2 regions of the Paenibacillus sp. FSL R10-2734 genome follow, and region 2 is predicted to be linked to the other one. Evidence: predicted binding sites of a transcription regulator. Region 2 holds the regulator's gene; the other holds the start of a gene.
What was found. The regulator NrdR, encoded in region 2, represses ribonucleotide reductase genes. The targets are predictions, from matches to a motif close to AACACNATATATNGTGTT.
Positions count from the first base shown of each region.

Region 1: the regulator NrdR is predicted to act here: its motif matches at 13,600-13,617, upstream of NSS67_RS22955 (adenosylcobalamin-dependent ribonucleoside-diphosphate reductase).

Region 1 covers NZ_CP150170.1:5,251,646-5,268,161, reverse strand. The annotation lists gene NSS67_RS23025 (LytTR family DNA-binding domain-containing protein) at 1-585, opposite strand, end outside; gene NSS67_RS23020 (ABC transporter ATP-binding protein) at 665-1,228, shown strand; gene NSS67_RS23015 (sigma-70 family RNA polymerase sigma factor) at 1,282-1,878, shown strand; gene NSS67_RS23010 (hypothetical protein) at 1,814-2,599, shown strand; gene NSS67_RS23005 (ABC transporter ATP-binding protein) at 2,652-3,542, shown strand; gene NSS67_RS23000 (ABC transporter permease subunit) at 3,555-4,793, shown strand; gene NSS67_RS22995 (ABC transporter permease subunit) at 4,806-6,044, shown strand; gene NSS67_RS22990 (glycerol dehydrogenase) at 6,138-7,223, shown strand; gene NSS67_RS22985 (divergent polysaccharide deacetylase family protein) at 7,328-8,188, shown strand; gene NSS67_RS22980 (N-acetylmuramoyl-L-alanine amidase) at 8,175-8,936, opposite strand; gene NSS67_RS22975 (YqzE family protein) at 9,122-9,313, shown strand; gene NSS67_RS22970 (hypothetical protein) at 9,386-10,423, opposite strand; gene NSS67_RS22965 (YqhG family protein) at 10,579-11,643, opposite strand; gene NSS67_RS22960 (SNF2-related protein) at 11,640-13,385, opposite strand; gene NSS67_RS22955 (adenosylcobalamin-dependent ribonucleoside-diphosphate reductase) at 13,798-16,431, shown strand.
Region 2 covers NZ_CP150170.1:5,579,124-5,595,639, reverse strand. The annotation lists gene NSS67_RS24420 (fumarate hydratase) at 65-1,627, shown strand; gene NSS67_RS24415 (VOC family protein) at 1,821-2,207, shown strand; gene NSS67_RS24410 (ATP-binding protein) at 2,387-4,183, shown strand; gene NSS67_RS24405 (response regulator transcription factor) at 4,293-5,021, shown strand; gene pstB (phosphate ABC transporter ATP-binding protein PstB) at 5,219-5,974, shown strand; gene phoU (phosphate signaling complex protein PhoU) at 6,048-6,707, shown strand; gene polA (DNA polymerase I) at 7,084-9,753, shown strand; gene mutM (DNA-formamidopyrimidine glycosylase) at 9,806-10,642, shown strand; gene NSS67_RS24380 (MntP/YtaF family protein) at 10,770-11,513, shown strand; gene coaE (dephospho-CoA kinase) at 11,523-12,119, shown strand; gene NSS67_RS24370 (lytic transglycosylase domain-containing protein) at 12,116-12,679, shown strand; gene NSS67_RS24365 (alpha/beta-type small acid-soluble spore protein) at 12,759-12,977, opposite strand; gene nrdR (transcriptional regulator NrdR) at 13,143-13,619, shown strand; tRNA gene NSS67_RS24355 (tRNA-Ala) at 13,878-13,953, shown strand; tRNA gene NSS67_RS24350 (tRNA-Lys) at 13,970-14,042, shown strand; partial or broken gene NSS67_RS24345 (ABC transporter ATP-binding protein) at 14,261-14,586, shown strand; gene NSS67_RS24340 (MFS transporter) at 14,985-16,232, opposite strand; gene NSS67_RS24335 (ectonucleotide pyrophosphatase/phosphodiesterase) at 16,220-16,516, opposite strand, start outside.

The DNA.
Region 1 (16,516 bases), 330 kb from region 2:
AGATTTATGTATTTGATAGAAATTTATATCGAGTCTCTCTGAGAGCTGGGTCAATGTTATAGAAGAATATATTACCTGATCCAGGGTGGTTATTTTAACATGTGATTTATCTACTTTGACCAATGATATAACTTCAAATGTTTGCAGAATAACCTCTCCATCCGTTGTTTTTAGCTTGATACGTGGATAAACGGCGGTATTTATATATACGAATGCTCTTTGCAATAATGCATGGAATGTTTCGTAAAGTAGGGGTTTTAACTGATAATAAAATGGTTGTACATTAAAACTATCAATCATATATTCGGGAGAATCAGCTAAGAAAATGATCTGGACGTTATAATCTGGTTGAGCGCGAATTTTGAGTACAGTGTCTAACCCGCTGATGCCGGACATTTCGATATCCATAAAGATTAAGTGGAAGGTATATCGGCCGGGAAGACTATAATAGTATAGTAATTCCTCTCCCGACGGAAAATATTGCACATAAAAGGTATTTGTAGATTTTTTTGAAAATTCTAAAAAGAAATCTTTTAACTGCTGAAGCATTTTTTCGTCATCATCGCATACTGCAATATGCAACAATATAATCATCTCCTAAAATGTTAAATTAATCCAATAGTGGTCATTATACCAAAATTAATATTCTAAATGCAATTTGCTAGTGTTTCTGAATGTCGCCGCGGTATTTCAGGACTTAATACAGTATCCTTTTGATATAAAATCTAATATCGGTTTGGGGAATTTGGAAGAGGTAAACAATCTGGAAAAAATAATTGACGCGGCAAAAAACTCGGGAGCAGATGAATTTATTGCCCAACTTCCTGAGAAATATGAGACCAGACTAAAAAAGGAATGGTCCGGCAGTGTGGATTTATCGCTGGGACAATGGCAAAAGCTGGCCATTACGAGGGCGTTAATGAAGCCCTCCGCTATACTAATTCTGGATGAGCCAACCGCATCATTGGATGTGATCTCAGAACATGAAATTTTCATGCGTTTTCAGGAAATGAAATTCAGTAGATTATGCATAATGGTAACTCATCGATTTGTTAATACCAGGGATGTGGACAATATCATTGTACTGCAGTCGGGTGAGATAAGAGAATTAGGCACGCATGCCGAACTGATCCAGCAAAAAGGAGTGTATGCGAGTCTGTATAGGATGCAAGCAGATTCGTACGAAAAGGAAGCGGCTGAAGAATTTCACGAAAAAGTCACAATGTAACTTCATTTTTTTTCTGTATAAATCAGTTATACATAATAGAGAGGAGGGACGTAGTGGATGAAGTGGAGTGGATCCGGCGAATACATGAGGGGGAGACGCAGTACTTAACACCGCTGATCGAAAGGTATTACCCCGGAATCCAGAAGTATTGCTACTACAAGGTTCGAAGTGAGGAAGAATCGAAGGATCTGACCCAAGAAACTTTCTATCGATTTTGCAGATATATTGACAGATATAAAAATGCAGGAAAATGCCTCGCATACTTATACACAATCGCTCGTCACCTGTGCAATGATTATCTGCAAAAACAGTATTCGTTGTCCTGGGTACATAGGGAGGAAGCAGAAAAACCGTTTTCACAGCCAAACGGCTCCATTGAAGAACAAGTAGAAGGAGAGCATCTGGTTCATGAGCTGCTTCTACTTCTGCCTGAAGAGCAGCGGGAAATGGTTTTTATGCGATTTTGTCTGGATATGACCTTCCGCGACATAGCTCGTGTTACGGGAGTAAATGTATGCATGGTTCAATATCGAGTGAAGCGTGGGTTAATTGTTTTAAGAAGCTATTTGGAGAGGAGTGAATTCGTTGAAGAAGAAGCAGCGACATTCCATAGTAACTACACTAAGAAACTCCCCTTCGTTTCCCGTTGATCGGGGGCGGTTAGAAGAGACCATTCATGGGGCAGCTTTAGAACTGCGCCAAACACAGGCTACACAAAGAACCTCATTTACAGAGTTCTATAAGGCTCAGCTTCGCTTCATCAGTTGGAAAGTGTGGGCATTACAGCTGTTAATTGTTGCTGGAATGGGGTTACTTCTGCATAACTTCATTAATCATCCTCACGGAAATATCCAAATTGTCATGCTGGCATCTATTTCAGCTCCATTACTGGTGATCACGGGGCTACAGACACTGACTCGATCATTAACCTTTCATATGCTGGAGATTGAATTAAGTACTCGGCATATATTGGAGAAACTGACGCTGGTGCGTATGAGTTTGCTTGGATTAGCGGATCTTATCGGTTTGGCCTTACTGGCTATTCTATTGAATGTTTGGATACAGACTGGGATTTTGAGCCTCCTGCTGTATCTGCTGGTGCCCTTCAATATTGCTTGTCTTGGTTCCCTTTGGTTGTTGAACAGGATTCGTACATCAAATTGTGGGTATTATTGTCTCCTTTACTGTGCTCTGTTGGTAATTGTACAGCTTATATTTACATTTAATTATTCCTTCTCTTTGTTTCTATCATCAGTAACCGGATTATGGCAGGTATTACTGGTGCTTTCTACGGTTGGAATTGTTTACGAGACTCGAGGGGTATGCAGGACATGCAGAAGCCTGGAAACGGCCTCAAGAATACAATTTTAAGATTGGCGTGAGACAAGTCAAAACAATAGAGAATAAAAGGAGGAAGTGTGGAATGCTCGAACTGACTTTAAATCAGGTGAGTAAGCATTTTTCTGCCAAAAAGGCAGTAAACGGAATCTCAATCCGACTTACCAACGGTGTCTACGGTTTACTGGGGGCAAACGGCGCCGGAAAAACAACATTGCTTCGGATGATCTGCGGTATCCTGAACCCTACTTCGGGAACGATACAGATGAACAATGAGGAAATCGGTCGTATGGGGGAACGCTATCGCGATTTGCTTGGTTATCTACCTCAGGACTTCGGATATTATCCTGATTTCAGTGCAGAGGAGTTTCTGTGGTACATAGGTTCGCTAAAAGGATTGACGCTGGCGGCATCAAAAGGGAAAGCTCGAGAACTACTCGGCACTGTGGCTCTGGATGATGTGGCTCGGAAAAAAATCCGCACTTTTTCTGGAGGGATGAAGCAGCGGCTGGGTATCGCACAGGCACTACTTAATGATCCCCATTTGTTGGTATTGGACGAGCCGACTGCAGGACTTGATCCTAAAGAACGGGTCCGCTTCCGTAACCTTATCGCCGATTTGGGTAGGGACAAGATTGTTATTCTCTCGACACATATTGTATCCGATGTGGAATATATTGCTGACCAGATTCTTGTAATGAAGAAAGGTAGTTTGCTGACAGCCGGTACGGTGGACCAGCTGACGGCAACGATGAAGAGCTTCGTATGGTCATGTCGTATCCCAGTCCGGGAGGCTGAGGAATGGAATGCCCGTTATTGTGTAAGCAATTTGCGGCATGAAGGGGATCAGGTGGAACTGAGAATTGTGTCCGCAGAGAGACCTATTGAGCAGGCGACATCGGTCGTGCCAACGCTGGAGGACTTCTATTTATACCATTTTCAGGAGGAAGAAGATGTTACGGCTATTGAAAAATAGGGGGCTTGACTTATGGATATATTGACCCGTTTCGAGCTGCGAAAGATCATGCGCCGAAAACCATTTTATGCAGGGATTGTAATCTTGATAGTGGCGGCGTTATTCTTATCCATTATATTAGTCGCAAATACACAAACGACAGGAAAAGATGGTAAGTTCTTGAATGGAGTAGCAGCTATCCAATTAGAAAGAGAGTACAATCGTCAGCTTGCCGGTCCGTTGACCATAGAAAAGATGGAAGCAGCGGTTAAAAGACATCAAAAATTACTTCGTGACCCTGAGAACCTTGATGAAAAAGGTGAGATGACCGTCGAAGCTAATGCCAAATATGACGTTAAGGATAATCAAATTCAATTTTTGATTACAGATGCATTTTCTCCTGCAAGCGGATATGATTTTTACCTTATAAACAAAATAAGTCCTGAAGACGTTAAGGGATTTTACCAGAAACGGATGGAAAAAGTCCAAGGATTGTTAAATAGTAATGACTCTGGTAGCAATTACACAGTCAAAGAGAAAGCTTTTTTCACCAAAATGAATGAGGAAATTCCGGTGCCTTTTCAAATGAACTATGTTACTGGTTGGAAAAATGTATTTGAGAATTTGCCGAGTCTCTTTCTAATTATTGCATTTGTCATTGCGGTTTGTCTCGCCCCCGTATTTGCCGGGGAATATCAGAAAGGAACAGACTCCATCGTTTTATCTACTCGTTATGGTCGCAGCAAAGCCATCGCTGCCAAATTGAAAGCAAGCTTTATTATATCTGTAGGACTTATAGTGTTAGCAATTGGGGTTTATACATTGCTAATTCTAGGGGTATTTGGATTCGATGGAGCGAATGCCAGCGTGCAGATGATTAAATTTTTGGCTCCTGTTCCCTACACGGTGATGCAAACCTATATGTGGGCGGTACTTATCGGTAGCCTAGCTTGTCTATTGGTGGGAGCGCTGACACTGTGGCTCTCCAGTCGGATGGGAAACTCATTTTCCGTTATTATCGCAGTTGGAATTCTTCTTGTAGGTACCCAGTTTATTCCCGAAAATAAAAATAGCCGTCTATTTAATCATCTGATAGATTTGCTGCCAGGTAATATGTTTGACAGCTTTAGTAAAATAACAGGTTATGAAGTATTTCATCTTGGGTGGCAGTTGATTCCAGAGTATAAGATAATGGTTGGATTCTCGGTAATAACTATAACACTATTGCTGCCTTTTAGTTATCGGGCATTCAAAAAGCATCAGGTTATATAGGAGGCTTGAATCATGGACACGCTGACCCGGTTTGAACTGCGGAAAATAATAAGGAGCAAATTGTTTTACGTCGTAATTGCGATTGTAATAGCAGTGGTCCTACTCTTAGTTAACATGAGGGTCACAGGGGCATACATAACGGGTAAGGATGGTAAGGAATTAAAAGGATTGGCTGCGATTTCCCTCCAAAGAGAATACGGTCGTCAGCTTGCCGGTCCCTTAACGACTGAAAAATTGGCAAATTCGATTGAACGACACAAAAAGGCTCATCTCGATCCGAATAATATTGATGATAAAGGGAATTTAAACAGTGAAGCTTATGCTAAATATGAAGTGCCAGATGAACAGATCAATACTTTAATTCGTTACGCATTTTCTCCTTTGAGCAATTATGATTATTCTGTAATGGATAGATTGCAACCGGATGATGCTAAAGTGTTTTATGAGAAACGGATTGAAAAAGTTAACGGTTATTTAAATTACGATTATTCTTATGGTAATTATTCCGTCAAGGAGAAAGCATTCTTTAATACAATGAACGAGGAGCTTCGTGTTCCATTTCAGATGGACTATGTTACTGGATGGGAAAAAGTATTCCAAAATCTTCAAAACCTCTTTTTAATTATATCTTTGGCCATTGCTATATGCCTCGCTCCCATGTTCGCCGACGAATATCAGCGGGGCACGGATGCGATCATTTTGTCTTCTCGTTATGGTCGCAATAAGGTCATCACCGCCAAATTAAAGGCTGGCTTTATTCTATCTATAGCACTACTATTCTTAGCGCTCGTGGCATACACGCTTTTGCTGCTCGGAATATTTGGATTTGAGGGTGCGAAAGCAAATGTGCAGATGATTGACCTTTTGGCTCCCGTTTCCTTCACAGTCTTCCAAGCGTATCTGTGGGCGATCCTCATCGGTAGTCTAGCCTGTCTGATGGTGGGAGCATTGACTCTGTGGCTGTCCAGCCTTATGAGTAGTCCCTTTTCTGTTATCATTGTCATAGGAATATTGGTTATTGGTCCACTGTTCATTCCTGCCAGCAAGAGCAGTCGTTTGTTTAATCATCTGATAGATTTACTGCCGGCCAGTATGTTTGATGGCTTTAAAAAAATTACCTCTTATGAATTGTTTAATCTGTTCGGTGTATTGATTCCAGAATATAAGGTCATGGCAGGATTCGCTGTTATTGTCATAGTGCTACTGTTGCCTCTTACTTATAGGGCGTTTAAGAAACATCAGGTGGCCTGAATTTGAGAATATATTCGCGGTAGATCTTTTTTAATAGCCGATCTGAAGCAATACTCCTTAGAATAAAGGTATACACAAAAGAGGAGTGAAACCATGACGCAAATAATATGTTCACCGACAAAATATATTCAGGGAAATGGCGAGATTCGTAAGCTGGGAGATTATTGTTTGCAGTTGGGAGCGAAAAGCGCTTTTGCGATTATAGATCCTTATATTTTTTCTATGTACAAGGAGGATATCTCACACAGCTTTGAATTGAATAATATTCTAATTGTAATGCGCGAATTCAAGGGCGAGTGCAGCCGTAATCAGGTGGATGAGCTGGTGCTACAACTCGGTTTGAAGGACGTTGAAGTCGTCTTAGGGATTGGTGGTGGCAAGACGTTAGATACAGCCAAAGCAGTAAGTTTCATGGCGGATCTGCCGGTAGTTATTGTACCTACTGTCGCCTCAACAGATGCACCTTGTAGCGCGTTATCGGTTTTGTATACGGATGAGGGTGACTTTGATTGCTATCTACCATTAAAAAGAAATCCCGATATGGTCATCGCAGATATCGATATCATTGCTAAAGCTCCGACAAGATTACTGGTTGCTGGAATGGGTGACGCCTTGAGCACTTTTTACGAAGCAAGAGCCTGCCGGCAATCAGGGGCGATTACCCATGCGGGCGGGACTAGTACAATCGCAGCCTTCTCCTTAGCACGGGCTTGTCTGGATACGCTTCTCGCGGAGGGTGAATTAGCATTGCAAGATGTGAAACAAGGAATCACCACTTCTGCGGTGGAACATATTGTTGAAGCTAATATTTACTTAAGCGGCGTTGGGTTTGAGAGCGGCGGGCTTGCCGCAGCCCATGCCATTCATAACGGACTGACGTTGCATGAGGGATGCCGGAATACGCTACACGGTGAGAAGGTTGCTTTTGCTACGATCGTACAGTTAGTACTTGAGAAGGCTCCGAGTGAGGAGATCGCTCAGGTCATTGATTTCTGCAAAAGAGTCGGACTTCCAGTAACACTTAAGGATCTTGGAATCACCAGTAGTGAGATCGATAAATTAATGGTGGTGGCGGAAGCTAGTTGTACTCAGGAAAGTCCAATGTGGAATATGCCTTTCGAGGTCCAAGCTGTGAATGTGCTAGAAGCAATCCTTGCTGCTGACGAGCGAGGGCAATAGAAAAGCGCGATTGTAAATTATTGCGAACCCTGCACGTACATATTTAACCTTCGTGAACCAAACAATGAGAACAATTGTTTATGACGAAGGAGGAGTTCCTCTTGATGAAGGACAGCCGAAAAGTTAAACGTTATTTTCTAAATTGGTTTGCTGTTGCTGCAGTAATGATTACCGCAATTGTTCCGGCGATGCCGTCTGTCTCTGCAGCCACGTCTAAAGACAACGTTACCAATATGCAGCTTGAAGAGAGTACAGCTAAGCGCAATAAGGTCGTTATTATTATTGATGATTTCGGCAATGACATGAAGGGAACGGATGAAATGTTCTCGCTGCCTGTGAAGCTTACGGTGGCTGTTATGCCTTTCTTGCCAACATCCGTTAAAGATGCCACTCGTGCACACGAACGCGGAGATGATGTGCTGGTGCATTTGCCGATGGAGCCGCGCCAAGGTAATCCGAAATGGCTAGGACCAGGAGCCATACTGGCCAAGATGTCCGATGAGGAAGTTCGACAAAAGGTTGAGGCAGCACTCGATAATGTACCTTATGCGATCGGTATAAATAACCACATGGGCTCAAAGATCACCGGAGACGAGCGGATTATGGCCGTGATCTTATCCGTATGCAAAGAACGAGGATTGTTCTTTGTGGACAGTAAGACCAACTACCGTTCCGTTGCAGGTAATATGGCTTATCGAATGGGGCTACCTCGCGTGGAGAACCACATCTTTCTGGATGACACACATACAGCTAGCCATGTTCTGAAACAAATGGGCCTCGTTAAAGATTTAGCACAGGATCAACGCTTTTGCATCACCATTGGTCATGTTGGCATATTTGGAAAAGAGACCGCCGCAGGGATCCGCAGCGGTATTGAGCAAATGAAAGACAGTGTTGATTTTATTGGCATTTCTGATCTGGTCAAAAGCGAGATGAAGTGGAACTCCAACCTTACACTTCCATAAAATAAGCAACGATACCACCAGCAATGGCTTCAGCAATTTCTTGTTGCCCTTTAGGTGAGCACAGCTTCTGGCGATCTGCCGGACTACTTACAAAACCCGCCTCAACGATAACTGTTGTGGCGGTTATTTTGTTTAGGAGGTAGAAAGGTTTGCCTGGTCTTGGATGAGCTTCGACATCGTAGAGGCTGTTTAATTGTTGCTGAATGGAATTGGCAAGGAAATAGCTGCGACCCTCTTGGCGATACAATACAAGCGGTCCATGTTTAGAAGGGGAAGGCGCCCAATTAATATGGATGCTTACCACTACATTAGCTGGGAGCGTCTCGGCGAGCTCTTTACGCTGTGCAAGATCCCGCAGATGACGAGATTTGCTGCGCAGCCAGCGGTTTTCGTCACTGGGTGCATAATCACCATTGCGATTCAAGATTACGTCAAATCCATCACTGCGAAGCAGCAGAAATAATCGGCGTGAAATATCTAACGTGATATCTTTTTCTAAAATATTACCGTAGGAGGTTCCACCGTCGATGCCTCCGTGCCCTGCATCAATTAGAATCATGCGATGACCGTGGCCTAATAGGTGCTGACGATCATCATTCATCACTGGTTTGGTTGGTGTTGCAGAGGCAGTAGAGGCTTGTGCGTTCCCCAGAAACAATATTAGCAGTCCTACGGTAGTTAAAGTGATCCGAAAGCAACATAAAGCAGTTGCTGTTCTGGGAAAAGTATATTTTATCCAGTTTTTCAAATGAAACACCTCCTTGCATGTGAATAACTTCGTCCCCTAGATTCTTTGTTAGATTGTGCTTTAATAGGTAAACCTATACGACAAATCAGAAGTTTGCAGTTTAGATCTAAGTCGGATGGTGCACACTAAGAACATGGAACGAACGCTGATCATCTAAATTCACAAACAATGTAGGAGGTGTTACAATGGCTTCCGGTGGCGATGAGCTTGTGAAGTATATAACCGAGAAGGTAGTCGTATATATCGAGGATCCACGTGCCATACATGCTCGTAGAGCAGCAGCTACGAAGCAGCCGTGGTCACAGAAATGGTTCGGCATGCTTCCACTTGGGTGGTCTATCTGGCGAAGCAAGTGGAGCCGAGGTAAAAAAGAATGAATGTTAGAAAAAGCAAATAACCTTCCAGTGCCTATGTTCATGAGTGGCAGTGGAAGGTTATTTGCTTTATTGTTAACGATTAAATCCGAGTGCTTTGATATTTCTGTCTGGCAGCTTATGCAGTGTTCCATTGTTCTGTAGTGCAGTGAGAGGTAAGTATCGTTTTCCTTCAGGGCCTGACGCTGCGTATACGGTAAGTTTATTGTTTTCAGCTTGAGCTTCTTCATGAGAAGGCTGCCAGCTTTGATATCCTGTAATCATAAAAGGTGCCCCGACAAGGTCATTTCGCCCAGCAGCTTGATAAGCGATGCTCTCCTTGGATCTAATCAGAAGCGCAATGTTGTCGCTGCTCACTGTAGTTAGTTTAGGAGCGGTCAGCCATAGGATATCTTCGTAAGGATCATCTGACCCTCCACTATTAAAGGCCGATAGCGGTGACACGTCTGGATTGAGATTAGTGATCACATCTGTTACTGGGGGCAGCTCATTAAGGACTTCTTCTGCCTTGCTAAGTGTCCACGGTAAGATTTGAAGCACAGAAGCATTGATGTAAAATATCTTTTCGTCAATGGTTACTTTCCATACAGGTAGAAGCGGTGCATATAATGCAGTAAGCTTTATTTTTCCTGAAAAAGATGAAGTAATAAGTCCTTTCTGCACCAAGAATTGGCGCAGATCATTTAAACTGTACGGGAGTCCGTAAGTGCCGGCTCCATATTCACTTAGCATATATCCGCCTGTTTCGGTAGCGGAAATGATCATGTACCCGATCCGCTCTTCGCCCTTCATAACATTGACTAGCCAGCTATGAGTACCTGGACCAAGGGGATAATATTCTATCCCTGCATCCTTCCAGGCTGTAAATGGAGCTTCTGCAGCAAGCTTGTTCAGTGTAGTCTTAGCGAATTCTTGGACCGTGGTGGGAGAGGGTAAGGTACTCATCTTCAGCGCAGGTATTGCATCCTGTGTGACTGATTGGATCACACTTACTCTGGTTGCGGCAAGCGCCGAAGGAGCGCTGGAGCTCGCTACAAACAGTCCGAAGCATAGAAGCAGGAGGAGGCATCCTTGACCAACAAGTCGCAGCCTCCGCCGTAAACTTATTTTCATGGCGTCGTTCACCTTTCTTTTTTTGAAATATCAGAAAGTATAAGCTTCCTCTTTAGTGTAGTGGACAGGCTATAAAAAGACTGTTGCTTACTGTCGCGCCTGAAGGCGGAAGTTCTCTTGTTTTTTTGCCTGCTTTTAGCGAGTGGGGTCGCATTCTATAGGCTCCGCAGATGAAACAGTCCATAGGTTACCGCAGAAACTGCAATTTGCGGCTCATACTGCCAAATGGTCTCTTGTCGACGACGGTTATACTGCTCTTGAGTACCTAGACGTTTTTCTTCATCAGGCTCTTTCAGCAGTTCGCCGTAATAAATATCAATGATAGCCAGCTCGATTCTAAGACGCTCACGTGCCTGTTCGGCCCAAGTGTAATCAAGCTCGGCTAGCTGGGAGGTAAGATGAGCTTCCAATAAATCTGTAGCGGCTGTCACTGTCAAATCATAAGGCTGAATATGCACATTTTCCGGTAAGCGAGGTGTCATCTCCCGAGAGGATATCTTTGCGTTAAAGTCATCAATGATGGTCCCTTTGGTCAGAGATATCCCAAGATAATGAAGTTCTTCCCGTTTCAAATCACAGCTCATCTCCACTTTATAGCAGACACCGAGCCACGGTTCATAGGCTGCAGAGAAGAGCGTGTTCCGCTGTCTGCTTCCTGGATCCTCAAATAAGTAAAGGCATTTTCCTTCATCTTGGGCAGCACTCCAAATTTGCTGAAGTCGCTTGCTCCCATAGACGACATCTTCTCGTCTTATCATGCCGGGCCCAATTCGAGGCAGTGCTGGAACAATACCAAAGTAGCGGGCAAGGATGCTATCTTCAGGATTTGAAGAGGGGACATGAACCACATTAGATTCCGGTGATTCTGAATTCAATAGATCCGTGCTAGCTTCAACATCAGCTGTCGCGCCTATCGCTGGGCTACCGGTAATAGGCGGGTTAAATGCTCCGATGCTGCGGTTTACCGTTGGTGGAGCTTCTATAGCTGCTTGACTGTCGTATTTTTCAGGATCAAATACAAAGGTGAAAGAGAGTGTCTCCGGATCAACGCCAGTACGCTCCACGAATCCCCAATAATAAGGACGGTCTGTAAGCATTCTGTCAGCTCTTGGCGATAGCTTTACAGTTACGTGAATGGGCGATACTTCAATAATGGAGCATTCTGTCGCTTCCAAATAGTCCATTACATGTTTACGTACTTCCTGTGAGGTGAGGGTCATGTCGCAGTCTCGCTTTCCTTTTTAATACCCTGAGTCAACTCACTTAGGGATTCGCCGATATGATCTAGCTCATTTCGCAGCTCTTCATCGGAGTGAGATTCGAGCATGATTTTGTATAAGCTTTTCTCCAGAGATTCTTTCTTCTCAAAACGCTCCAGAATCACATCCAGCCCGCCAATGACCATTTCGAACATATTGATCTTCTCGTGTAGCAGATGCAGGATATGTTCTTCAATCGTGCCCTGTGTGGACAAATTATAAATAACCACGTCATTTTGCTGACCTAATCGGTGCACCCGTCCAATCCGCTGCTCTACTCTCATGGGATTCCAAGGGAGATCGAAATTGATCATATGGTGGCAGAACTGCAGGTTAATGCCCTCACCACCCGCCTCGGTTGCGATCATTACTTGAGCACGACCACGGAAGAGATCCATCATCCAGTCTTTTTTACCACGGTTCATCCCGCCGGAATAAGAAACACACATTAGCCCATGTTCGCGGAAATATTGCAGCAAATATTCTTGAGTCGCACGGTACTCCGTGAACACGATGACTTTTTCATTCATTTCTTGAATGAGGGATAGCGTTGTTTCCGCTTTAGTGTTGGTCTTAACCGTTCGGAGTGTCTGCAATAGCTCCATCATCCGGTCGCGTTTCGGAGAATCAGCGGGCAGCTTCTTGATCAGATTTACTAAAGTGATAAACACGGCATCCCGGCTGCTACAGACCTCGCGCTGAAGCGTTACCAAGGAAAGCATGCTGCTAAGATTGCCGCCCGATTCCTGATACTGGTCTTTGACAAAAGCAGTGACAGCGTCATATAATACTCTTTCTTCCTGTGATAGAACTAGCGGAATATTACGGACTTTTCGTTTCGTGAAGTTAACTGGACCTTCGCCACGCCGATTGCGGATCATCACCTTCGAAAGCTCGTCCCTTAGCTGACCTTCATTCTTAGGTTGACGTTTATCAACGACGAAATTTGTGGCAAAATCGCCCTGATTTCCTAATTGCCCAGGCTTCAGTAAAGTGATCAAATTAAACAGCTCGCCCAGATCATTCTGTACGGGAGTAGCGGTTAGGAGCAGGCAATATTTTTTGCGTAATTGCTGTACAAATAGATAATTGGTCGATTTTTTATTCTTCAGCTTGTGTGCTTCATCAATAATCAACATGTCATATTCATTTTCCAGCAGCATTTCTTTATGGGGATCGCGTTTGGCGGTATCCATAGATGCGACTACAATCGCATTTCCCCAGGAGTATGCTTTTTTCTGTGCAATGGCGGATATGCCAAACTTGGCATTCAGCTCGCGGACCCACTGCAATACGAGGGAAGCCGGTACCAGAATAAGAACTTTAGAGACGAGACCGCGAACAAGATATTCCTTAAGTACAAGTCCTGCTTCAATCGTCTTTCCTAGTCCTACCTCGTCTGCAAGAATCGCGCGGCCTGACATCTCAAACAGAACTTTATGCGCGGTATCAAGCTGGTGAGGAAGAGGGGATAATCCGGATAAATGCTTCATGCATTGCAGCTCATCGAAGCTTGTTACTAGACCCGTTTGTTCACCTTGCACGGCAAGCTTAGACAGACGTAAATCTCCCCACGGACCGCCTTTTTCTAGCTTGAGTTCTAGATCCTGTAGCCAATTCCGGTCAAAAGAAAGAGGAACAGGCAGTATAGGCGCGGACTTCCCACCTTTGTGGGGTTGAGAATTACGGAATAATTGCGTCATGGTACAGCCTCCTCAGGCGCAAATTCATATCATCATTCGTAGGAGTAGTATGCTCTTAAACAATAAAATTCATAACCTTCTATTTTTCTTGATAGCCTTTAAAAAAGAGAGCAAAAGCGAGAAAACGCGGCATGGTTTGCGATATTTCGGCTGCTTGACTCTATTTTCGAAAAAGACCTTCGATACAATATGTGGTATAGTTTAAAAGCTGACGCACACAATATATTGTGACAAAAGCATGAAAATGTGTTTTTATCAAGCTGCGAAGCTGGTATTTTTTATTGACAAGATGAACTTCCTACATACACCCGTAAGGCGGAAGATAAGTGTAAGGAAGTTTTTGTTGTGGAGATCACAACTTGAACTGGAACTAATATTTACTACAATGCGGGAGGTTTTTTTATTGAGTAACATGGAACGTAAGCAACGCCTTGAAGGGCTAAGTGAAAAAATATTTTTGGATCGTTATGCTTGGAAGGATGCCGACAGCAACAATGCTAAAGTGGGCGATGTAGTACTCGTTCTAACAAAGGATGATCCGAAGTTTCCAACGAAGGAAGTCGGAGAGATTGTAGAGCGTAACGGCCGAATCGTAACCGTGAAGACGCGCAGCGGCGAACTTGTGAAATCAGATGTTGAGAAGCTGACGCTTAATATAGAAAAAACACCAGAGGAAATGTGGGATCGTCTATCTACAGCTATGGCTTCTGTTGAGAAGACACCTGAGCTTCAAGAAGAATGGGCAGGTAAATTCCGTTCGATTCTGGATGATTGGAAGCTCGTACCGGGTGGACGTATTGCGGCTGGTGCAGGCGCTAGTGAAGAACTAACACTGTTCAACTGTTATGTAATCCCTTCTCCAAAAGATAGCCGTGGCGGCATTATGCAGACATTGGCTGAAATGACAGAAATTATGGCTCGTGGTGGCGGTGTAGGGATTAACCTATCATCACTACGTCCGCGTCGTGCGATTGTGAGAGGTGTAAATGGTTCGTCTAGTGGTTCTGTATCTTGGGGCGGTCTGTTTAGCTATACCACTGGACTAATTGAACAAGGCGGCAGCCGTCGTGGAGCGCTCATGCTCATGATTAATGACTGGCATCCAGATGTTGAGGACTTCATTACAGTGAAGCAAACGATGGGTCAGGTTACTAATGCGAACCTTTCGGTATGTGTGAGCAATAGCTTTATGAAGGCTGTTAAAGAAAATTTAGATTGGGATCTCGTATTCCCGGATACGACAGACCCTGATTATAACGATACGTGGGATGGCGATCTCGACAAATGGAAGGCTGCGGGCAAAAATGTTATTCATTATCGCACCGTTAAAGCGCGTGATGTGTGGCGCACTATTATCGAATCTGCTTGGAAATCCGCTGAGCCTGGCGTTGTGTTCATGGAATACTACAATCAGATGTCCAACAGCTGGTACTTTAATCCGATCATTTGTACGAACCCATGTGGAGAACAAGGACTGCCAGGCTGGGGAGTCTGCAATCTGTCGGCTGTGAATCTGTCTAAGTTCTACGATGAGAAGAATCATGATGTAGACTGGGAAGATCTTGCGAATACGACTCGTTATTCTGTACGTTTCTTGGATAATGTCATTGATAAGACGCCTTATCATTTCCCGGAAAATGAAGCGAATCAGAAGAACGAACGCCGTGTAGGTCTCGGAACGATGGGACTTGCCGAGCTTATGATCAAATTGAACATCCGTTATGGCAGTCCGGAATCTTTGGCGTTTCTGGACAAGCTTTACGGCTTTATGGCTCGTGAAGCGTACCTTGCATCCGCAGAGATTGCTGGTGAGAAGGGATCGTTCCTTGCTTTTGATACTGAGAAATACCTAATGAGCGGGTTTATGAAAAATATGCTCGAAGCGTATCCAGAGGTTGGAGAAGCGATCCGCCAACATGGTATGCGTAACGTTACAGTGATTACACAAGCGCCTACAGGCAGTACAGGTACAATGGTAGGTACTTCGACAGGCATTGAGCCATATTTTGCTTTCAAATATTATCGTCAAAGTCGTCTTGGCTACGATGAGCAGTTCGTTCCAATCGCTCAAGAATGGCTGGAAGCTCATCCAGGTGAAGAGCTGCCAGAGTACTTTGTGACCTCGATGGATTTGTCCGCTAAGGATCATATCCGTGCGCAAGCTGCAATTCAACGCTGGGTGGATAGCTCGATTTCCAAGACAGCGAACTGTCCGTCTGACTTCACAGTAGAAGAGACGGCTGAGCTTTATGAAATGGCCTTCGATCTAGGCTGTAAAGGCGTTACGATCTACCGTGATGGTAGCCGTGATGTGCAAGTTCTGGAAACCTCGAAGAAGGAAGATAAGAAAGAAACTGCAGCTGAAGAGGTAGCTCCAGCAGTTGAAGTTGCAGCAACTCCTGAAGCAAGTGCGAGTATTGTTGCAGCAAGTCCAGCGCCACAGGTGACTACAGAGCTGGATAAACAATACAAGAAACGTCCGCAGGTTCTGCGCGGCGCAACATACAAGATCAACACACCTTTTGGTATGGCGTATATTACGATCAATGATTTAGATGGTACACCGGCTGAAATCTTCCTGAATGTAGGTAAAGCGGGTTCTGACGTCTTTGCGATGGCAGAAGCACTTGGACGTGTCTGCTCCTTGTTCCTCCGTTATGGAGATCATGGTGAGAAGGTTGAACTGTTGATCAAACATCTGAAAGGCATTGGCGGATCAGGTGCTATCGGCTTTGGTGCAAATCGCGTTGAATCCATTGCAGATGCTGTAGCTAAAGCACTAGAAACTCATGTACTGAACAACGCTCAGGATGATCATGTGCCTGCACCTATCGCAGCGACTTTGGAGCTGGAGGATTTCAATGAAGCGTTGAACGCTGAGTTGAAAGCAAGTGTTCCTGCCACAGCAGCAATCGATGGTGGACATGGTGCGCATGATCACTCGAAGGCTTCTCGTGATCTTTGCCCATCTTGCGGCGGTGCCTCGCTGATTAATATCGAGGGTTGTAAGACTTGTGGGAATTGTGGGTATAGTCGTTGTGGGTAAGTAAATATTCAAATAATTATATTTATACGTTTTGTGATTTTTTCATTTTAAATGATAAAAAATAAAATATGCAAATTTGTGCATA
Region 2 (16,516 bases):
ATTATTATATTAATTGTATCAGATTTTAGATAACCTGGATCTGCTGAGAGGAGCTTGAATGAATATGCAGCATTTTGAAGACAGCATTTATAATCTAATTGTAGAAACGTCCACGAACTTGCCGGGTGATGTACGCCGGGCGGTTGCCAAGGGGCGCGCGCTAGAGGACCGAGCTACCCGGTCAGGTCTTGCTTTAACAACGATTGCACAAAATATCGGAATGGCTGAAGCGCAAGTGTCACCGATCTGTCAGGATACGGGGATGCCAACCTTTATTATTCACACACCTGTGGGAATCAATCAGATTGAGATGAAAAAAGATATTCATAACGCCATCGTACGGGCGACCAAGAATGGCAAGCTTCGTCCTAATTCCGTAGATTCACTGACAGGTGAGAACAGTGGAGACAACTTGGGGGCAGGTACACCAGTCATTCATTTCGAACAATGGGAAGAAGATAAAATAGACGTTAGACTTATTCTGAAGGGTGGAGGCTGCGAGAATAAGAATATTCAATACAGCCTTCCAGCAGAATTAGAAGGATTGGGCAAAGCAGGCCGTGATCTGGACGGGATTCGAAAATGCATTTTACATGCCGTTTATCAGGCACAAGGGCAAGGATGTAGCGCTGGTTTTATTGGCGTTGGTATCGGCGGAGACCGCACGACTGGCTACGAGCTGGCTAAGAAGCAATTGTTCCGTAAAGTGGAGGATGTTAATCCAATAGAGGACCTCAGCAAGCTGGAAGATTACATCATGGAGAATGCCAATAAACTGGGCATAGGAACGATGGGCTTTGGTGGAGAAGTATCGCTGCTTGGTTGTAAAATTGGTGTTATGAATCGTCTGCCTGCTAGCTTTTTCGTATCTGTTGCCTACAACTGTTGGGCGTTCCGCCGTCAAGGCGTGCTGGTTGATCCGTCAACGGGCAATATAGAGAATTGGCTATATGAGAGTGGAACAGGGATCTCGGTAGATGATGGAAGGGTTCAGGCATCCGAACCAGAAGTCGCAAGTACAGGTGATAACAATGCAGCTACTGAATCTCGTGAAGTACGTCTGAGCACGCCGATTAGTGAAGAGGATATTCGTAGCTTGCGCGTTGGGGATGTAGTTATTTTATCCGGTGAAATGCATACGGGCCGTGACGCACTGCATAAGTATCTAATGGATCATGATGCTCCGGTGGATTTAGAAGGTGCGGTTATCTATCACTGTGGTCCTGTAATGATGAAGGACGAAGAAGGCTGGCATGTTAAAGCAGCGGGTCCGACTACTAGTATCCGTGAAGAGCCTTATCAAGGCGATATTATTAAAAAGTTCGGTATACGTGCTGTCATCGGAAAAGGTGGAATGGGTCCAAAAACATTAAAAGCCCTGCAGGAGCACGGCGGTGTATACCTCAATGCGATCGGCGGAGCCGCGCAGTATTATGCGGAATGCATCAAAAAGGTCAATGCTGTGGATTTCATGGAATTTGGCATTCCTGAGGCGATGTGGCATCTGGATGTGGATGGTTTCGCTGCTATTGTAACTATGGATGCCCATGGAAACAGTCTGCACGCAGATGTGGAGAAGGATTCCGCAGCAAAACTAACCCAGTTCAAGGAGCCCGTGTTTAAATAAGTTGGGTTACTGTCCGGTGAATAAGTCATTAAGAGGGGAGTTCCTCTGATATGGCTTTTTCTCCGGTTTGATCTGAATATAAAAATTTACATGTTCCATGATATAAATTATCCTTATATTTCTCGCATAACACTTACCAGTCCTATTATATGGACACCAAAGGCGTTTATGCTTGTCTAAAGGAGGTCCACGAATGGTACCACATTATATTAGAAATGGTCTTCTTAACGTTACCCCGTATTTCATCGTCGAGGGTGCAGATCAATTGATTGACTTTGTTGTGAACTGCTTTGATGCAAGAATTAATGATATGCTGCGGAATGATGAAGGAAAGATTAGACATGCCGAGGTCAGAATAGGGGATTCGATTATCGAGGTTTCCGAAGCCAATGAGAAATATTCGCCAGTACAGCTCGCTATTCATCTATATGTAAGAAATGTGGATGAGACCTTCCGTAAGTGTTTGGACGCCGGGGCATCTGTCATTGAAGAACCACTGGATAAGTCTTATGGAGAAAGAGGAGCGGGCATTAGAGATATTCAGGGTAATCAGTGGTTTCTTGCAACCTGCATAGCATGAAATCGTGAGATTTTACAAAAGTAATACAAAGTAACAGTCCAGAGATGATCAACCTGGGCTGTTATTTTTATATAATCTATTATAGTAAGGACTTATTTCTCGAGATACTAGCACTGGTTTTTTGGAGAAAATGAAGTTAGGATAAAAGATACAATGAAAAAGGGAGAGGCACACTTTAGATGAAACCGTTTCGCGCTCGTCTTACGATGATACTTATGGCCTTAATCGGTATTTCCATGATTGGCACTGGATTTACGATGGCTCATCTGTTTAAGAGCTCCCACATAGCTGCGCTCGAAGAGAACATGTCCCGGGAAATAAATCTGCTCGCAGGCACGTTGCAATTTGTAGATATGGACGCTCCCAATGCGATTCCGTATTACACGGAGCAGGCAGAGCATATCGCTAAGCTCTTGGAGTCCCGGATTACTTTTATTAGTAAATCAGGTGAAGTTCTAGGGGACTCAGAGAAAAACCCTATGGAGATGGACAATCACGCTAATCGTGAAGAGGAAATTGTCGCTGCTAAAGAAGGAATTGGACGAGCCATTCGTTACAGCGAAACTTTGGATCACGAGATGCTGTATGTCGCTGGGAAGGTAACCTCGGATCAAGGATTTGACGGCTACATTCGGGTCTCTATGGGACTGGATGCGGTAACGGAAGGACTTAACCGTGCTTGGATGATTATGGCTGGAGGTCTGGTTGTTTTGTTCTTGTCGGCAACTATTGTCAGCTACAAAGTTGCATCCAGCATGACTTCACCGCTTGAACAAATTACGAGAGTCGCCCGGCGTATTACGGATCTTGATTATGATGCAAGGGTCCACTTGAAGCGCAAAGACGAAGTTGGTCAGCTGGCAACAGCGATTAATGCTATGGCAGATAGTCTTCAAGCTCAGCTCAAGACGATTCGTGATAATGAAGATCTGCTGCAAAGCGTACTGGACAACATGACAGGCGGTATAATAATGATCAATGCGGACGAAGAAATTGCCCTGCTGAACCGAGCTTCGGAGCGGATGCTGGATGTTAGCAACAGTGAAATGGCGGGTCATTCGTACAAAGAACTGAAGCGTCATTATGAGCTAACTCGTCTGCTTGAAGAAGGGGTATCGAGTAAAGAACCGCTTCATGAAGAACGAAGTATTTACAATCCGAGAGAGCGAATTGTGCGCATGGACGCGGTACCGATGATCCAGGATGAGACGTACAGAGGGATGCTCTTCCTTTTGCAGGAGGTAACAGAAATTCGTCGCCTGGAGCGGATGCGTAGTGAATTCGTTGCTAATGTATCGCATGAATTGAAGACACCAGTTGCTGCTGTTAAAGGCTTTGCCGAGACGTTGCTAGGTGGTGGGGTTAAGGATGAGAAGACAGCCCGTTCCTTTTTGCAAATTATTTATGATGAGAACGAACGCTTAAATCGATTGATTGGAGATATTCTGGAATTATCTAAAATCGAATCTAAACGTGTGCAGCTCGATTGTTCGCCTGTTCATATTATTGAATTCTTTGATTCAGTGCTTGGAACAATCAGCAAAGTGGCTGAGAAGAAGAATATTAGTCTTAATGTAGAAGTTCCTGAGGAGCTGTTCATTGAGGCCGACGAGGATAAACTGCGTCAAATTTTTATGAACTTGCTTTCCAATGCGATTAATTACACGCATGATGGTGGTAGCGTAAAGGTCTATGTTAAGAATCTACTGAAGCCAGATGGCTGTGAAAATGTTCAATTTACCGTTACCGATACAGGTATGGGGATTCCCAAAAAGGATCTACCGCGTATTTTCGAACGTTTTTACCGGGTGGATAAGGCAAGATCCAGAAGCTCTGGCGGAACTGGGCTGGGACTGTCTATTGTAAAGCACTTGGTGGATCTACATCATGGAGTGATTTCGGTTGAAAGTGATCTGGGGATTGGAAGCTCATTTACTATTGAACTGCCGCTCTTGCAGGAAGAAAAGGCGGATTAGATTTCTGTGAATTCACCTTTTCGATTTTACACCAAGTTAACAATCTGGTGATATGATTGTTTTGTTGTTGTTTTGTAAAAATCAAACTATATGGAAGACGGGGGAACCTATGGCTCAACGATTGCTTGTCATTGAAGACGAACCGACACTGGCCCGGCTGCTGTCCTATAATTTAACGCAGGAAGGTTACGAGGTGACAGTAGAGGATCATGGAACGGCAGGATATGATCGTGCGACGAGGGAACCTTTTGACCTGATCGTATTAGATCTGATGTTGCCAGGTATGAATGGCATTGACATCCTTGATAAATTGCGTGGACAAGGTATCCGCACACCTATTATTGTGTTGACCGCCAAAAATGCGGAAGAAGATGTAGTTAGAGGACTGAAATCAGGTGCTGATGATTATATAACCAAACCTTTTGGGGTATCCGAGCTGCTTGCAAGAGTGAGCGCTGTATTACGTCGAATTTCTGGTCTTGCTGAGGAAGCACCACAAGAGACACCTATATCTGCTTCAACGATCATTTTGGGACAACTAGAAATCTATCCTGAGAGATATGAGGTCTCCCTGGGTGGGCATAGTATTAACTTACGGCCTAAAGAGTTCGAAGTGCTATTATATTTGGCTCGTAAGCCAGGCGTTGTGTTGACAAGAGATGATCTAATGAATGCTGTATGGGGCTTTGATTATATTGGTGGACAGCGTACGGTGGATGTCCATGTCAGTTCACTCCGTAAAAAGCTAGAGCTGGATCCGGAATCGGTCCATATTGATTCGATTCGAGGCGTAGGCTATAAACTGGTTGTTAATAAAAAGAGAGCTCCGGTCATTTAGGGACAGGAGTTCTATTTTTTCTATTCAATTCATAAATAAGTATGGCTTGGAGTACTAGTTGGTTTCTGGGGAAATACTGTGATGTGGATCCATTCATCTCACTGATTTTACATTGCGTTAACATTTCTCTCCAACTGTATTTACACTAAAAGCTTATCATGGAGATCGAAGATGATGAGAAGGAGACGTAAACACTAATGAAATCCATCATTGACATAGAGAATCTAGATCTCTACTATGAGTCGTTTCACGCACTGAAGAACGTAAATCTGCAAATCCCGGAGAAACAGGTTACCGCTTTTATTGGACCTTCCGGTTGCGGGAAATCTACGTTGCTTCGCACATTGAATCGTATGAATGATATGATTCCTGGCACACGTATAGAAGGAACTGTAAACATCGGTGGCAAAAATATTTATAGTGATGAGGTAGAGGTGGAAAGCCTGCGCAAGCAGGTCGGTATGGTGTTTCAACAGCCGAATCCTTTTCCAAAGTCGATTTACGACAATGTAGCTTACGGTCCCCGTCTACATGGCATTCGTTCCAAAAGCGAGCTGGATGAGCTCGTAGAAAAAAGCTTGCGTCACTCCGCCCTATGGGAGGAAGTGAAAGATTTTCTGAAGAAATCTGCTCTTAGCTTGTCCGGTGGACAGCAGCAAAGGCTATGTATTGCTAGAGCGTTAGCAGTACAGCCAGATATTCTGCTTATGGATGAGGCAACCTCTGCACTCGACCCTGTATCCACGCTCAAGATAGAAGAACTTGTTCAAGAACTAAGAAATGATTATACCATTGTTATGGTTACTCATAACATGCATCAAGCGGCACGTGTATCAGGACGAACCGTATTTTTCTTAAATGGTGTAATTGTAGAGGCGGCGGACACAGAGGTGCTTTTCTCGAACCCTAAAGATTCCCGCACTGAAGATTATATTTCCGGACGTTTCGGCTGATCAGAAGTGAAAGGGTGTTCGTCCCTGGAAATGGCAAGCTGACCATATGTTAATGAGGAGGATCGTTCTTATTATGATTCGCAGAAAAGAATTTGATAAAGACTTGGAAGAGCTGCGCAGCCTGCTGCAGCAGATGGGTGAGCATGTTAAGAATGCTCTTGAAGGTGCAATTAATGCTCTGCAAAATCTAGATACAACGCGTGCACAGGAAGTCGTTGAAGCGGATTTACATCTGAATGCCATGGAAGATAAAATCATGGAAATTGGCTCACGTTTAATTATTACCCAGCAGCCCGTGGCTAAAGACTTGCGCCGTATTATCGTTGCCTTCAAAATTTCAAGCGATTTGGAGCGTATGGGTGATCTCGCACTTGATGTAGCTAAGGCGACCATGCGTCTGCAAGGCCAGCAGCTGATTAAGCCACTTATAGACATTCCTCGTATGGCTGAAATCGTGAACATTATGATCGATGAGGCAATCCAGTCTTACCTGGATGAGAACACAGATCTGGCTTATAAAATGGCACAGGATGATGATCAGGTCGATCAATTGTATGGTGCGATGATCAATGAGTTATATACTTTTATGGTATCAAAGCCGGATTCAATATCCCAAGCTATGTTATTGACTTTAGTCGGCCGTTATATCGAACGGATTGGCGATCATGCTACTAACATTGGTGAGAGCGTAGTTTACTTGGTTACCGGTAAACGACCAGATTTGAATGAATAGCTTTGATTCAAAAGATATTTGGTACTTGTCGTAACTTTGGAGAATGTTTGGACTTTCGGCCGCTGTTGTCCCCAGATTTCTTGATTTATACCGTTTTTTACGGTTGAAATCCGGAGACAAAGGCTGTCGCTAACGCTCCTACAGTTCCAAACTTCTCCTCCATTACTATCGTACCTTCACATCTTTTTTATTTTTTTTAGGTAAACGAAGTAGCCGTCCTTTTATAGGGACGGCTACTTGCTGTATTATCCCATATTAGCTCTTTATGTTACTAACATTTCAGCTAATCCCACTGTTTAGGTGGGTAAAGCGTTTCTACTTGGACAGGCCATATGTTAATATGTAAGGAGTAAGCATGAAAAAGGCGAGGTGCACTATGGAAAAGTTGATACTTATAGATGGAAATAATATTATTTACCGTGCTTTCTTCGCGATGCCCCCGCTGACAAATACAGCAGGGCAACAGACGAATGCGGTTTACGGATTTACAACGATGCTGCTTCGTTTGATTGAAGAACACAAGCCAACACATATGATTGTTGCCTTTGATGCAGGGAAAGTCACCTTTCGGCATGAAGGTTATGAGGATTATAAAGGTGGTCGGCAAAAGACACCACCGGAGCTCTCCGAGCAGTTTCCGCTACTGAAAGAATTACTCCGTAATCTAGGGGTACCGCAGTTTGAAATTGGTAATTATGAGGCCGATGATATTATTGGAACCATCTCTCGCCAAGCGGATGAAGCAGGACGTCAGGTTATGATCGTTTCGGGAGACAAGGATATGCTTCAATTGGCTTCTGAACACACGACCGTTGCGTTGATCCGCAAAGGGGTTACTGAGGTCGAGCTTTATGGACCGGAACAAATTCGTGAGAAATATGACCTAACACCAGAGCAGATCATTGACCTTAAAGGGCTGATGGGCGATGCGAGTGATAACATCCCGGGAGTGCCGGGTGTGGGTGAGAAGACTGCTCTGAAGCTTCTGCATCAATTTGGATCGGTGGAAGGCGTATTAGCAGGAACCGGTGAGCTTAAGGGTAAAATGAAAGAAAAGCTGGAGACGCATGCGGAAGATGCTGTAATGAGTAAGAAACTGGCGACAATCTATCGTGAAGTACCTCTTGAGCATTCTTGGGAAGATATGGTCTTTAACGGGATTTCAGCGGATACAGCCGGACCCGCCCTTGCCAAGCTGGAATTCAAATCACTTTTAGAACGGCTGTCTCTTAGCGCTTATGCTCCTGTTGCTGATGGAGAAGAGGGGGCGGGGGAAGTTGAGGCTGCTTTACTTGATATAACGATCGTTGGCGAAGAAGAACTAGAGGCGCTGAGTGAAGCACTGCCTAGTATTTCGGCGCTACATGTGGAATCAAACGGGGATAATCCGCATCGTGCTGAGGTGATCGGGGTAGGGTTATCTTCTCTGGAGCGGCATTATTATGTGCCATTTGAATTACTGCAGAAACCAGCTGCTGCGAAGCTACGCGAATGGTTAGGAGACGAGAAGGCTCCGAAGAGCGGGTATGATCTTCACCGTGCTGATTTAGCATTGCACTGGCATGGAATTGCTTTTGCAGGTGCAGCCCATGATGTGCAGTTGGCTGCTTATTTACTGGATCCGACTGAAGCTAATCAGAACTTAAACGATCTTACCGCTAAATACGGCTTGCCACGGCTGTCTCCTGATGAAGAGGTATTCGGAAAAGGTGCTAAATATAAGATTCCTGAGCTTGAAATCTTAGGGAATCACGTCGCACGTAAGAGTGCCACGGTACTTGGCATCGCCCAGAAACAACAGCAGGAATTGATCGAAACGGCGATGACCGGACTGTTCGAGGATCTGGAAATGCCATTATCACGTATTCTTGCGGATATGGAGAAACAAGGGATTGCAGTCAATGAAGGAGATCTCAAAGAGCTCGGTAAAGAATTCGAAGCTCAGATTTCCAAGCTGGTCACCGAAATTTATGAAATTTGTGGCACAGAGTTTAATTTGAATTCACCAAAGCAGCTGGGTGAAATTTTGTTTGTAAAACTAGGTCTCCCGGTAGTCAAGAAGACGAAGACCGGATATTCCACAGACGCTGAGGTGCTGGAGAAGCTTGCACCGTATCACGATGTAGTACGTTTGATTCTACAATATCGCACGATTGCAAAGCTGCAATCCACCTATGTTGAGGGGCTGCTCAAAGAAATTTCCCCGAAAACTGGGAAGGTGCACACCTTCTATCGGCAGACGATTGCCGCGACAGGACGTCTTAGCAGCCAATTTCCGAACCTGCAGAACATTCCAATCCGCTTAGAGGAAGGACGTAAAATCCGCAAAGTGTTTGTTCCCTCCGAACCGGGCTGGTCCATTCTGGCGGCGGACTATTCGCAGATCGAACTGCGAGTGCTGGCGCATATTTCCGGTGATGAGCGGATGAAGGAAGCTTTTCTTCATGATATGGATATTCATACAAAGACGGCGATGGATGTGTTTGGAGTCACCGCTGATCAGGTTGATAGCAACATGCGTCGTGCGGCTAAAGCCGTTAACTTCGGCATCGTGTACGGCATCAGTGATTACGGTCTGTCGCAGAACCTGAATATTCCTCGCAAAGAAGCCGCTCAATTTATTGAGCAGTATTTCGAGGTATACCAAGGCGTACGTCGATATATGGACGATATCGTAGTGGAGGCACGGAAGCATGGTTATGTAACCACACTACTGGAACGCCGCCGTTATCTGCCTGAGATTAATGCGAAAAACTTTAATCTGCGGTCTTTTGCGGAACGTACAGCAATGAATACACCTATACAAGGAACTGCTGCTGATATCATTAAGCTGGCAATGGTGCATATGGACAAGGCGCTATTCGAGCGTGGGTTAAAAAGCCGCATGCTGCTTCAGGTGCACGATGAGCTTGTATTCGAGGTGCCGGAGGATGAAATGGAGCTCATGAAGACGCTTTTGCCGGAAGTGATGGGTGGAGCATTGCAGCTATCTGTGCCGCTTAAAGCAGAGGTAAGTTTTGGTAGCAACTGGTACGAGGCGAAATAGGCTCCCTTTAAGGTGTGCATATCAGCTATAATGTAGTTGAGGTGAAGACATCATGCCGGAATTACCGGAAGTAGAGACAGTCAAGAGAACACTGAATGAGTTAGTTAATGGAAAGCAGATAGAGAGTGTAACCGTTCGGCTGGCTCGGATTATTCAGCGGCCGGATGATATTCAGGCTTTTGCCAACCTGCTCGCAGGTCATAGTATTGTTAATGTAGAACGAAGAGGAAAGTTTTTGCGCATCGTACTAGACGGTTTGGTGCTGGTGTCTCATTTACGGATGGAGGGCCGTTACGGACTTTTTTCGAAGGATGACCCACTGGACAAGCATACGCATGTGATATTCCATTTTACGGATGGTACTGAGCTGCGCTACACGGATGTTCGTCAGTTTGGTACGATGCATCTTTTTCAGATCGGTGAAGACCTGCAGCTTCCGCCCCTAAATAAGCTTGGACAGGAGCCACTGGAGCCATCTTTTACTCCGGAGAGGTTTAAGCAGATTGTATCAGGCAAAAGCACAAAAATTAAATCGCTGCTGCTGAATCAGGAATATATCGTCGGGATAGGTAATATTTATGTAGATGAGTCGTTGCACCGTGCAGGAATTCATCCTGAAGTGAGCGCAAAAGATCTCTCTGATGCTCAGCTTGAACAGCTGCATCACGCTATTGTCGCGACTCTGACGGAAGCGGTGAACGCTGGTGGCTCATCTGTAAAATCGTATGTGAATGGTCAAGGTGAGAGCGGCACTTACCAGCAGCAGTTGTTGATATATGGTCGTAAAGATCAGCCGTGTAATCACTGTGGAACGATGATTGAGAAAACTGTTGTAGGTGGCCGCGGCACGCATTATTGTCCAAGCTGTCAACGTAAGGCAGAGATCTGAAGAGGTAATTAGGTTGGCACCCACTACTTGTCCCGCCCATATACTGTGTGAAGAATGCTCAATAGAGAACGGAAGCTGAATAAAGTGAATTCTTCAGTGTTCCGGTTCTTCACAGGAGGGATTGCGGGTGCTCAGCCCATTTTTTTCACTGATATTATTAGCTTTTGCATTGAGTTTGGATGGTTTTGGCGTTGGTATTACATATGGACTGCGTAAATTAAAAATACCATTGCTCTCCGTTCTGATTATCTCGCTTTGTTCGGGGGTAGTTATTTGTGTATCTATGCAGGTAGGTGTGTTGCTTGCTAAGGTAGTATCTCCACATGCGGCTTCTGAGGTTGGCGCTGTTATACTCGTGTTAATGGGGTGCTGGTCGCTCGTTCAGATGCTAATGCAGAAAGAGAAGGAACAGAGTGGTGAATGTGAAAATAATGAAGAAAATGTGCTAACCACAGCGGCTTGTGCAGAGGTAGCTGTTGATACGGAAGATGTTGTAGCAGAAGCAGCCATAGCTCAGGTGCAGTCAAAGTCGGCTGTCTTTTCTCTTGAACTACGGCGGTTGGGGATTGTTGTACAAATCTTACGTACGCCGTCATCAGCCGATATGGATGATTCTGGGAGTATTTCTTCCATGGAAGCAATGCTGCTTGGGATTGCACTCTCGCTAGATGCTTTTGGAGCCGGACTAGGTGCAGCACTACTCGGGTTCAATCCGATATGGACATCACTTACAATTGCTATGTTTAGTGGTACATTTCTATTGCTGGGCATGAAGACTGGATTAAGATTCGCCGGGAACTACTGGATGAAGCATGCTGCTGCACTACCCGCGTTATTATTAATTACAATGGGAATACTGAAGCTATTATGAGGTGAGTACATGATTATTGGCTTAACCGGAGGCATTGCATCCGGAAAAAGCACGGTGTCCGCACTGCTTGTGAGCAAGGGAGCGAGGCTGGTTGACGCAGATGTGATCGCCAGAGAAGTTATGCTCCCCGGTCATGAGGTGCTGGCTGCGGCTGTGAAACAATTCGGAAGTGAGATCCTCTCTCCGGACGGCACACTGAATAGGGGCAAGCTGGGGGACATTGTATTTCGAGACCCAGCGGCCCTGCAAGCTCTGAACAATCTGACGCATCCTGCAATCCGGCGGGAAATTAAAGAACGTATGAACAGCATGGAGGAAGAAGATCCAAAGAAGTTAATCATTGTGGATATCCCTCTTCTTTTTGAATCAGGACTCGAGAACTTGTTCCATGAGATAGTGGTGGTCTATGTTCCTCGTGAGGTACAAATCGCTCGATTAATGGAACGTAACGGACTTTCAATAGAAGAAGCAGAAGCACGCTTGAATGCACAGATGGATATTGAAGCGAAGCGTAATAAAGCGGACTATATCATTGACAACAGTGGCGATCTTGCGCACACTGAGCAGCAGGTTGCTGTTTTTTGGGACAGGCTGGGCTTATCATGAAATGGTTACGTAAAAAAAGAGTCCTTCTTCTGTTATTCATTGGTTTTACTGCGATATTGTTTCTGAGTACGAACTGGATGTCCTGGTTTTATCCGATCCATTATAAAGATGAGATCCGTAAGCACAGCATTACGTACGATATAGACCCGTTTTTAGTAGCTTCGATTATCCGAGTGGAAACGAACTTCAAAACTGGACGAGAATCCAAAAAAGGTGCTATAGGTTTAATGCAGCTTATGCCGGATACCGCCAAGTGGGCTCTTGAAAAGGCCAAGCTTCCAGATGTATCTATGGAGGAGTTAAAGCATGAACCCTATGCAAATATTGAACTAGGTACTTGGTATCTTTCAACACTATCCCGTCAGTTCAAAGGTAATCGTACAGCAATTATCGCTGCTTATAATGCTGGGCCAGGAAAAGTTAAGCGCTGGCTGGACGAAGGAGTCTGGGATGGAACGGATGCTTCGATTAAGGATATTCCGTTTGGTGAAACCCGTCATTATGTACAGCGTGTCAATTATTACTATGATCAGTACACGGATATTTACAGCGAATTCTAAAACCGTGTTATGTATAAAAAGAAGCATTAAACGACCTGTTGGTCGTTTAATACTTCCTCAGTAAGCTTATGTCGACAGGTTATTTGTATTGACCTGCCAATTGTTGTTCTGCCAGGGTTACAAGACGTTTAGTGATGTAACCACCGATCGAACCATTTTCATAAGAAGTTTTATTGCCTTGGTAACCATCTGGGGAAAGCGTGATTCCTAGTTCTTGGGCAACTTCATATTTAAGTTGTTCCAAGGCACCGCGGGAATTTGGAGCTACAAGGTTATTGGAGCTGTTGTTTTGGCTCATTGCTGTTCACCTCCTCTGTTGGTAACTGTATTATGTGCCGGACTTGCCATAATCATTACAACAAAAAAACGGTGATTTCTGGAAAAAATGAAATAGCTCTTCAAAAGCCGGATGTTTAAAGGTCCGGGACAAAAAAACATTATGTAATAGGAAGTGATGAAGCTTATGAAATGCCCTTACTGTGACCACACAAATACTAAAGTACTCGACTCGCGACCAGCGAATGAGAATAAGTCAATCCGCCGCAGGCGTGAATGCGAGGGATGTAGCAAAAGGTTTACAACCTTTGAAATGATTGAAGAAACACCGTTAATCGTGATCAAGAAAGACGGCAGCCGTGAGGAATTCAGCCGTGATAAAATTCTGCGTGGTCTAATCCGTGCTTGCGAGAAACGACCAGTCTCTGTAGAACGTCTAGAGAAGATCGTCTCTGAAGTGGAGAAATCCCTACGTGGCATCGCTGTAGCAGAAGTGGAGAGTCAACAGATCGGTGAATTTGTTATGGAACAGCTCTATCCAGTTGATGAAGTCGCGTATGTTCGCTTTGCGTCCGTATATCGCCAGTTCAAGGACATTAACATGTTCATGAAGGAACTAAAGGGTCTGCTGTCTAAAAGCACTGGGGATCTGGATAGATTGTAGAGTTGTGGCTAGTTTACTGACTATAAAAAAAGTGTTGACAGCGAAGGCGATTTTTTATATTATATAGGAGTCGCCTACGGCGCTTGAGTTTGTCAGAATGACTTAAATACACCGAACTGAATTTTAGAAGTGTGTTTACATACACCTAAAAATTTATGTTTGGGGCCATAGCTCAGCTGGGAGTACAAGCTGGTTAGAAACACTACCCTAAATTAACCGAATTTCGATTATCATTAATTGGGTAAAATGTAAATATATGGGGAATTAGCTCAGCTGGGAGAGCGCATCGCTGGCAGCGATGAGGTCAGGGGTTCGATCCCCCTATTCTCCACCAGAATACTTCATATTATGGACTCTTAGCTCAGTTGGTAGAGCAGTAGACTCTTAATCTATTTGTCCAGGGTTCGAGCCCCTGAGAGTCCATCCTAAGAAAACGGCAGAAATGCCGTTTTTTTGCTATTTTCGAACCTACAAACTCGAATTACCAAACATCAAACACATAAAACACAGCAAGGACAACCGCCACCTAGGCACCCAAAAAAATCGCTTTTGCTGCTCGTTCTTTTTGTTTAGTTTGTCACTATCTCACAGCTCACTGCTGGCTCCTCCATGGGGTTTACTAACTTAGATATTAAGATGCAATATATTACACGTTCGGTGAAGGCAATGAAAAGCAAAGAGTTCTCGACGGGGTGTCTGTTGAAATAAACGAGGGTGAGTTCGTTGCCTTAGTGGAATGGATAGTATAGGACAGGGTAAGGTCATTTTTGACGGTAAGGACATATCGATACTCAAGGGAAATGAGCTTGCGGATATACGCCGAAATCAAATGGGATTTGTGTTCCAGCAGCCAACCTTATTGAAAAACTTGAATATGCTCGATAATATCATTCTTCCATCTATGCGAGATAATAGAAGAGATGTTGCAAGAATAACAGAGAGTGCACGGTTATTTATGAAAAAGGTAATGCTGTGACAGCAGCCGTACCCATTGTGGTTGAGGCATTTGATGAAGACTAACTTTTTCTTGATAAGAGAAATCCCAGAATGCTTTGCTACATAAGGATTTCTATCGCTGTTCCCTAACGTACAAAACCTCGTCGCTCCACTGGCAGCGACGAGGTCAGGGGTTCGATCCCCCTAGGCTCCATATTAACAAGACGGACATCCATTAGGGTGTCCGATGCGAGGGACATCAGAATTCTTAATCAGTCGCGAATGAAGCCGTAATCGAAGCCATGACCTGTTATGAGTAGCCGGGCGGCTGCACGTCGACGTCGACCAAGCAGTTGGTATATTAATTGTCTGTGGAAGCCCAGTCGGTATGGCAATTTACGCCGAGCATATGGCTAAAGACAATCCCGACTACAAGAAGTTGGCAGGCTCGCTGGTAAACCGTTTCCATCTTCGAACGCATAAAGCACAAATTATCGTTCCCATAAACGCTATAACACTCCAAGAAATAATAGTAAATTTCCAACCCAGATGTTCGCTTAAGGTTGCGATGCCATAAATGGATATGGCGCTGCCGAGGTAAGTGAATGAATTTAGAATACCCGACATAGTCGATACGCGCCCGTATTTTTCAAAATGCAAAGGCAGATAGCTGAGCAGCATCAAATTTATGCCGTGCATACAACCTGTTATGATGGCCATAAGTGTAATGGATACAACTGCATTCGAGGCAAATAGCGTGATCAACACCATACAAGCGATAAATCCAGTGCCCCAAATGTAGGTTGAGGTCTTTAATTCGTTCTCAACAAGCCGTTGAACAAATGTCGCGAAGGCAACACTCACGATCGTAAAGATGGGAAGTATGGCTGTACTCAAAATCGATATGGAAGTGCTCAAGTGGTAGACGTCTTGGATGTAGGTCGGCATCCAGGTTGTAATACCATCGCGCAGAGCGCCTTGAAACACAATGACCAACATAATCGGCAGTAGACCCGATGCAAAAATGAGGGTGCTCGTCTTTGTCAAAACCGGATTTCGGATGGATATCTCTTCGACTTTTGGTTCAGGTACAGTAAATTCTTTTACGCCAAAAAACCAGACCAAGGCTATCAAGAATCCCACAATAGCAGGAATGATAAAGGATAATCGCCAACCGGAAATCAATATACAGAATGGTACAAGTAAATAGACGGCAATTGTTCCGGCAGAAGCCGCCGTAGCTACGCCGATACTTGTTTTCCGGTAGTTCACATCGGATAGGGTTTGCGCCATAATACGCACTAGCGGCGGCCATAGCATGGCTTGAAAAAGTCCGTTGAAACACCAAATGAAGATCATAAGATAAATGTTACTCATAAATGAAATCGTAAGATTACAGATCGCGGTTGCCAATAGCCCTATAAAAATCATATTTCGAGGTTTTATACGGTCGCCCAAAAAGCCGCAGATCGGTTGACCGACTCCATAGGTTATAAAACTACCGGTAACTGCCATACCGGCAAGCTGATTGGATATCTTAAGCGAATCTACGATTTCAGAAATAGCAGCGCCATAATTGATCCGTGTAATATAGCTTGTGAAATAGACTAGACAACATAGTGTGCTGAACGTAAAGAACTGACGCTTCGTCAGTTCTTTATTGCCTATACCAGGCATTTGCCTTCCCAATCCACATTGCTCTCTACACCAAGAAGTTTTGTTATGGTCGGCGCGATATCGATGATATTGGCGTAAGGAATGAATGTTCCGGGAGCAAACGATTTACCTTTCACAAATAGCGGTATCGTCATATCATCAGGCTTATTCGTACCATGATTCCGGTCGTGACCACCATGATCAGAGGTTACGATAATCGTATAGTCTTCCGGCACCGCACATGCGGCTTTTTCGATGCATACCCAAGAATCATAGACTGATTGAATGTATTCATCTGACATCCA